Hydrogenophilus thermoluteolus: one gene and its partner. The protein of the gene in region 1 interacts with the protein of each later gene in a pairwise test. Links are inferred from orthologs where the notes say so. Each region holds a gene or a part of one and is shown on either strand. Other genes may lie near its edges.

Region 1 (3,605 bases):
AAGCGCGCGAAAGACAAGAGCGATCCGTTCAAGCTCATGGGCTTCGGTCATCGCGTTTACAAGAACTACGATCCGCGCGCGAAACTGATGCGTAAGATCTGCCACGAAGTGCTGGGCGAACTGGGGCTCGAAAACGACCGGCTCTTCAAATTGGCGATGGCGCTCGAGAAAATCGCGCTCGAGGACGAATACTTCGTCGAGAAGAAACTCTACCCCAACGTCGACTTTTACTCTGGGATCGTGCAGCGTGCGATCGGTATCCCCACTTCGATGTTTACCTGCATCTTCGCGCTCGCGCGTGCGGTGGGCTGGTTCGTTCAGTGGGAAGAGATGATCACCGACCCCGAATACAAGATCGGACGTCCGCGGCAGCTCTACGTCGGTTCGCCGCGCCGCGACGTCGTTCCGATGAGTGAGCGGTGATGCCAGACGAACCCAGGAGAAGAACGCCGTTTGACGGTTGACGACAAGGCGCCGCCCGCTGGGGGGCGCCTTGTGCCTTTTGTGTAACCAGGGAAGTGACGCAACGAGAGAGACCTGCCATGTATCGTGATTTTTTGGCGAACTCCGCCCTTTTTGGCAGCAACGCCCCGTTCGTGGAAGCGCTCTACGAACATTTCCTCGCCGACCCGATGTCGGTTCCGGAAGCGTGGCGCGCCTATTTCGAACAGATTCGTGCCCAAGGACCGCAAGTGGAAGAGCGGCCCCATTCGCCGATCGTCGCCGCGTTCGAGCAGCTCGGGCGGATGGGCCCGGTCCGCTTCGTCAAAACGGGCTCGGATGATGGGCAGTACCAGGTGGCGACGCTCCAACTCATCAACGCCCACCGCTTCATGGGGCACCGCATCGCCGATCTCGACCCGCTGAAGCGCTTCGAAAAACCGGCGGTTGCCGAGCTCGAACCTTCGACCTATGGCTTTACCGAAGCGGACCTCAACCGCGAATTCAACGTCGGTTCGTTCCAGGGGTTGGGGAAACAGACCGGGACGCTGCGTGAGATCCTCGACGCGCTGCGGCAGACCTACTGCAGCACCATCGGCGTCGAATATATGTACCTCACCAGCACCGCAGAAAAACGGTGGCTGCAGGCGCGTATGGAGCCGATCCGCAACCGGCCGAAGTTCGACGCCGACCAGAAGAAGCGGATCTTGGAGCGGTTGACCGCGGCAGAGACCTTGGAGCGTTACCTCCACACCCGTTATGTCGGTCAGAAACGGTTTTCCCTCGAAGGGGGCGAATCGGCGATCGTCGCGCTCGACGAAGCCATTCGTACTGCCGGGCGGAACGGGGCGCAAGAGATCGTGATCGGGATGGCCCACCGGGGGCGGCTCAACGTACTCGTTAATGTGCTCGGGAAGTCTCCAAAAATGCTCTTCGACGAGTTCGAAGGGAAGAAGGCCTCCGACCTCTCATCGGGTGACGTCAAATACCACATGGGTTTTTCGAGCGACGTCTTGACCCCGGGTGGTCCGGTCCATCTCTCGTTGGCGTTCAACCCGTCGCACCTCGAAATCGTGAACCCTGTGGTCTTGGGGTCGGTCTATGCGCGGCAAGTGCGGCGTGGCACTCGGACTGCGAAAGACGAAGTGTTGCCGATCCTCATCCATGGAGACGCTGCGGTTGCGGGGCAAGGGGTCAACCAAGAGGTGCTCAACTTCTCGCAAACGCGGGGTTATGGGGTCGGCGGCACGGTCCATATCGTGATCAACAACCAGATCGGGTTTACCACCTCGGACCCACGCGATTTGCGATCGACCACCTACTGCACCGACGTCTTCAAGATGGTCGAAGCGCCGATCTTCCACGTCAATGGCGATGACCCGGAAGCGGTCGCGTTCGTCACGCAACTCGCGCTCGAATTTCGCAAGGAGTTCAAGAAAGATGTCGTGATCGACATCGTCTGCTTCCGGAAACTCGGTCACAACGAGCAGGATGAACCGGCGGTGACGCAACCGCTGATGTACCGCAAGGTACGGCAGCATCCGGGTACACGCGCACGCTATGCCGAAAAACTGGTGCAAGAGGGGGTGATCCCGCAAGACGAACCCGACGCGTTCATCGCCCGCTATCGCGACGCACTCGATCGTGGTGAATTGTTGTACAACCCAGTGGTCAATAACGTCGTGCGCAAACACGCGGTCGATTGGACGCCGTTCCTAGGCCAGCCCTATACCGACGAGTGCGACACCGCAATCCCCGTTTCCGAAGTCGAACGTCTTGCGGAACGACTGACGGCCATTCCTGAAGGGTTTGCACTCCACCCGCGGGTGCAGAAGATCATCGAAGACCGCAAAGCCATGGGGCGGGGCGAAATTCCGGCCGACTGGGGGTTTGGGGAAAACCTGGCGTACGCGTCGCTCGTCGCGCAAGGATTTGGCATTCGCCTCTCCGGGGAAGACGTGGGGCGCGGCACCTTCTTTCACCGCCATGCGGTGTTGCACGACCAGAATCGCGAGCGCTGGGACGCCGGTACCTATGTGCCGCTGCAGAATATCCAGGAGGGGCAAGGGCCGTTTTACGTGTTCGATTCCACCCTCTCGGAAGAAGGGACGCTCGGTTTCGATTACGGCTATTCGCTCACCGAACCGAACCAACTGACGATCTGGGAAGCGCAGTTCGGGGATTTCGCCAACGGCGCGCAGGTCGTGATCGACCAGTTCATCTCTTCGGCCGAATCGAAGTGGGGACGACTGAGCGGCATCACCCTGTTGTTGCCACACGGCTACGAAGGGCAGGGGCCGGAGCACTCCTCGGCGCGCATCGAGCGCTACCTCCAGCTTTCGGCCGAGCTCAACTGGCAGGTGTGCCAACCCACCACCGCAGCGCAAATCTTCCATCTGCTGCGTCGGCAGATGCTGCGCCGGCTCCGCAAACCGTTGGTCGTTTTCACGCCGAAGTCGCTATTGCGCTTGAAAGAAGCGGCGTCGCCGCGTGAGGCCTTCACCCAAGGGGGCTTTCAGACGGTGATCGGCGAGGTCGAAGACCTCAATCCGAAGAAGGTGAAACGGGTACTCTTCTGTTCGGGTAAGGTCTATTACGAACTCGCCGCGTATCGCCGAGAGAAAGGGATCGAGGACGTCGCGATCATTCGGCTCGAGCAGTTCTATCCCTTCCCGGCGAAAGCGCTCGAGGCGGTGCTCGCGCCCTTTACCCAGTTGAAAGAGTACGTCTGGGTGCAAGAGGAGCCCCGCAACCAGGGCGCGTGGTACTGGCTGCTGTCGCGTCAGCATCTCGACAACATGCTCGGGAAAGGCAAGCGGCTGCTCCTCGTGGCACGGCCGGCTTCGTCGTCGCCCGCGGTCGGGTACCTCGCCAAACACGTCCAGCAACAGAAAGCCCTCATCGAAAACGCCTTTGGACCCATCGACGCCTAATAAAAGAGGAGAGTCACCATGTTGATCGAAGTGAAAGTTCCGCAATTGTCCGAATCGGTTTCCGAAGCCTCCCTCGTCACCTGGCACAAGAAGGAGGGGGAAGCGGTCAAGCGCGACGAAAACCTGGTCGATATCGAAACCGACAAAGTGGTGCTCGAAACGCCAGCTCCTGCTGATGGCGTGCTGGTGCGCATCATCAAAAAAGATGGTGAGGCGGTGACCTCGGGTGAG
Region 2 (3,219 bases), 770 kb from region 1 along the record:
TGGAATAGAGGAACATAACCGAGCGAGCATGCGCTCCCCTTACCATTACCCGGCTAAGGTGTAACGGGGTGGCTCAATGCGTGGGCGCCATAGCGAACGACGCCCCAACACGGTGCCGAGAGGCGCGCTTGCAGTGTCGCTAGGTTTTCTGCGAACGCAGCCATTTCGGGGTCGATCTGGTTGGCGATCCAACCGGCAAAAAGAAGGTCGCGCGCGGTGATCGCCTCGACGGTGAGCAGCGCGTGGTTGAGGCAGCCCAGGCGCATCCCGACCACCAAAAGCACGGGAAGGTTGAGCGCAACCGCCAGATCGGCAACCGTCGTGGTTTCTGAGAGTGGCGCGTGAAAACCCCCCACCCCTTCGACGAAGAGGAGGTCGCACTGGGTTCGGGCGGTGTCCACGGCGCGGCGAATGACCGCGAAGTCGATCGTGACCCCTTCGTGTTGCGCCGCGAGGTGCGGCGAGATCGGTTCGGCGAAGCAGTACGGGTTGACGACGTCGCGGGGTAGCGGGACGTTGCTTGCGGCGATGAGCGCAGCGACGTCGGCATTCGCTCCGGACGCTTCGACCCCGGCTGCGATCGGTTTGAGTCCCGCAGCGCGCTTTCCTTCTGCGGCGGCTTGCCGTAACAAAATCGCGGTTACGGTGGTTTTGCCGATCTCGGTGTCGGTGCCGGTGACGAAATAGGCGGTTGCGGTCATGGCAAGGTCCTCCTCATTCAGACGCCAAGGTGAGTGCTTCCAATGCCGTTTGCGCTTCGAGCCATTGGGTTTCGGCCTCAGCGATTTGGGCGCGCAGCGCGTCGGCTTCGCGGGCGACGGCGTCGGCAGCGGCGCGGTCAGAGTAAAGTGCCGGATCGGCCAGCCGCGCTTCGACTGCGTGCAGCGCAGCGGTTAGTGTTTCGATTTCTGCTTCCCATTTCGCTGCGGCTTTTTCCAAGCGCCGCTGCTCCGCTTGTGCGGCTTTTTGCGCGGCGCGGTCGGCGATGCGTTGCGCTTTGGCCGAACGGTCTGCGACGGTCGGGGCGCGGTGGGTTTGACGGCGTTGCGCCAGCCAGTTGGCGTAGTCGTCGAGGTCGCCGTCGAAAGGCGCTACCCGCCCGTCGGCGACCAGTACGAAGGTGTCGGCGGTGGCGCGCAGCAGGTAACGGTCGTGCGAAACCAGCACGACGGCGACCTCGGCCTCTTGCAGGGCGCGTGTCAATGCGTCGCGCATTTCGAGGTCGAGGTGGTTCGTGGGCTCGTCGAGCAGGAGGAGGTTCGGGCGCGTACGTAACAGCAACGCGAGCGCCAACCGCGCCTTTTCACCACCCGAAAAGGCGCGGCAGGGGGTGTCGGCTGCAGTACCGCGAAAATCGAAGCGGCCGAGAAAATCACGCAACTCTTGTTCCGGCGTCGTCGGTTCGAGGCGGATCAGGTGCTGCAGTGGCGTTTCGTGTGGCCGCAGCCGTTCCATTTGGTGCTGCGCAAAATAGCCGATCTTGAGTTTTCGCCCTTCGGTCCGCTTGCCCGCAAGGAGCGGCAGTTCCCCAGCAAGGAGTTTGATGAGTGTCGATTTTCCGGCACCGTTGGGGCCCAGCAGCGCAAGCTGGGTATCGGGGCGGATCGTGAGGTCGATATCGGTCAGTAGCGGTTTCCCGTCGTAGCCGACCGCGGCCGCTTCCAGCGTGAGCAGTGGGTCGGAGGTTCCCTCTGGTGGGAGGAAACGGAAGGTGAACGGGGAGTCGACGTGCGCCGCCTCGATCAGTTCCATGCGGGCAAGCGCCTTCAAGCGGCTTTGCGCTTGCCGCGCTTTGGTGGCTTTGGCGCGAAAGCGTTCGACGAATGCGCGCAAATGGGCGATTTCGCGCTGCTGTTTTTCGTACAGGGCTTGCTGGTGGGCCAACTGTTCGGCGCGCGTGCGTTCGAACGTGGTGAAGTTGCCGGTGTAGAGGCGAAGGGTGCCGTTTTCGAAGCTGAGGATGTGGGTCGCGACCGTATCGAGGAGTTCGCGGTCGTGCGAAATCACGAGAAGCGTGGCGGGCGAGCGCTGCAGCCACGTTTCCAGCCACAACACGGCGTCGAGGTCGAGGTGGTTCGTCGGTTCGTCGAGAAGGAGCAACTCCGCGTCTGCGGCAAGAGCCCGGGCCAGGTTGAGGCGCATCCGCCATCCGCCGGAAAAGGTGGCGACGGGGCGCTGCTGCGCTGCGGGTGAAAAACCGAGCCCGTCGAGGATCTCCGCGGCGCGGGCGCGCGCGGCGTAGCCGTCGATCGCGGCGAGCGCTTCGTGGAGCTCGGCGATGCGGATGCCGTCGTGTGCGCGTTCCGTTTCCGCGAGCGCACGTTCGAGGCGACGCAATTCGGTGTTGCCATCCAAGACATATTCGATAGCCGGGGTGTCAACGGCAGGGGTTTCCTGGGCGACGTGCGCAATCCGCCAGGTGACTGGCCACTCCAGGTCACCGTGGTCGGGGTGGTGGTCACCGTGCAGCAGCGCAAACAGCGTCGATTTGCCACAGCCGTTGGCGCCGGTGACGCCGACTTTCCAACCCGCGTGGATTTGCAATGTGGCGTTTTCCACCAGGCGCTTGTCGGTGCGGCTGAAGGTGAGCGATCGCAATTGGATCATGGTCGTTGCGCCAAAATGGTCAGGATTTGGTAGGTGAGGGGGATTCCGTGGGGGCCACGCAGCCGTTCCAGCGCGGCGGCAAGGCGGCGCGGTCGGGTGCGGTCGAAGCGGTGGGGCGTTTTCGGGGTGGCCGTTGCGCCAACACCACGAATCGAGGCGAGGAGTTCTTGTGGCGTGGCGAAGAAGAGGGGGATCGTGTGGTGCGTACCGTGGAGGGTGCGCCAGGGATGACAGGCAAATGCCTGCCGCCAGGTCGATTCGTCCGCTAATGGTGCAAGCGGTGCCGGTTCGTCCAATTCGGAAAACGCGGCGGCGAGTTCGGGAAAAGTACCGGCGAGCACGATGCTGAGTGCGGCCCAGCCGTTCGGCGCCAGCGTGCGTGCGAGTTCGCCAACGACCAGCGCCGGTGTCGTCCACTGCCACGCGCAGTTGCTCCAGTAGAGCGCGAGCGTTTGGGTAGGGAACGGGAGCTGTTCGAGGTCGCCCACGATGGGGGTGGCCAATTCGGGCGGTAGGGTCGCGAGCAGCGCCGGAGCCGCATCCAACGCGAGGAGACGATGGTGGGGAAAACGCGCTTTGAGGTGCGGCAGGTCACGGCCCACCCCACAGCCC

What was found.
Region 2: the proteins of HPTL_RS03020 (region 1) and HPTL_RS06735 interact in binary tests that used the Escherichia coli proteins (3 or more experiments, as listed by UniProt). The link is inferred for Hydrogenophilus thermoluteolus from one-to-one orthologs.

What each region holds. Positions count from the first base shown.
Region 1 is NZ_AP018558.1:618,523-622,127, forward strand. Bases 190-3,574 are described here. They hold HPTL_RS03020 (2-oxoglutarate dehydrogenase E1 component), read left to right. Parts: upstream 190-542; coding sequence 543-3,374; downstream 3,375-3,574. Other genes in these bases: gltA (citrate synthase), read left to right, coding at 190-423; odhB (2-oxoglutarate dehydrogenase complex dihydrolipoyllysine-residue succinyltransferase), read left to right, coding at 3,393-3,574. Outside these bases: more of gltA, read left to right, coding at 1-189; more of odhB, read left to right, coding at 3,575-3,605. UniProt on the Escherichia coli protein: E1 component of the 2-oxoglutarate dehydrogenase (OGDH) complex which catalyzes the decarboxylation of 2-oxoglutarate, the first step in the conversion of 2-oxoglutarate to succinyl-CoA and CO(2).
Region 2 is NZ_AP018558.1:1,384,850-1,388,068, reverse strand. What follows is about bases 162-3,160. They hold HPTL_RS06735 (ATP-binding cassette domain-containing protein), read right to left. Parts: upstream 2,608-3,160; coding sequence 715-2,607; downstream 162-714. Other genes in these bases: HPTL_RS06730 (methyltransferase domain-containing protein), read right to left, coding at 2,604-3,160; bioD (dethiobiotin synthase), read right to left, coding at 162-701. Also shown: more of bioD, read right to left, coding at 54-161; more of HPTL_RS06730, read right to left, coding at 3,161-3,219. UniProt on the Escherichia coli protein: Genetic data indicate it may be involved in ribosome assembly or function.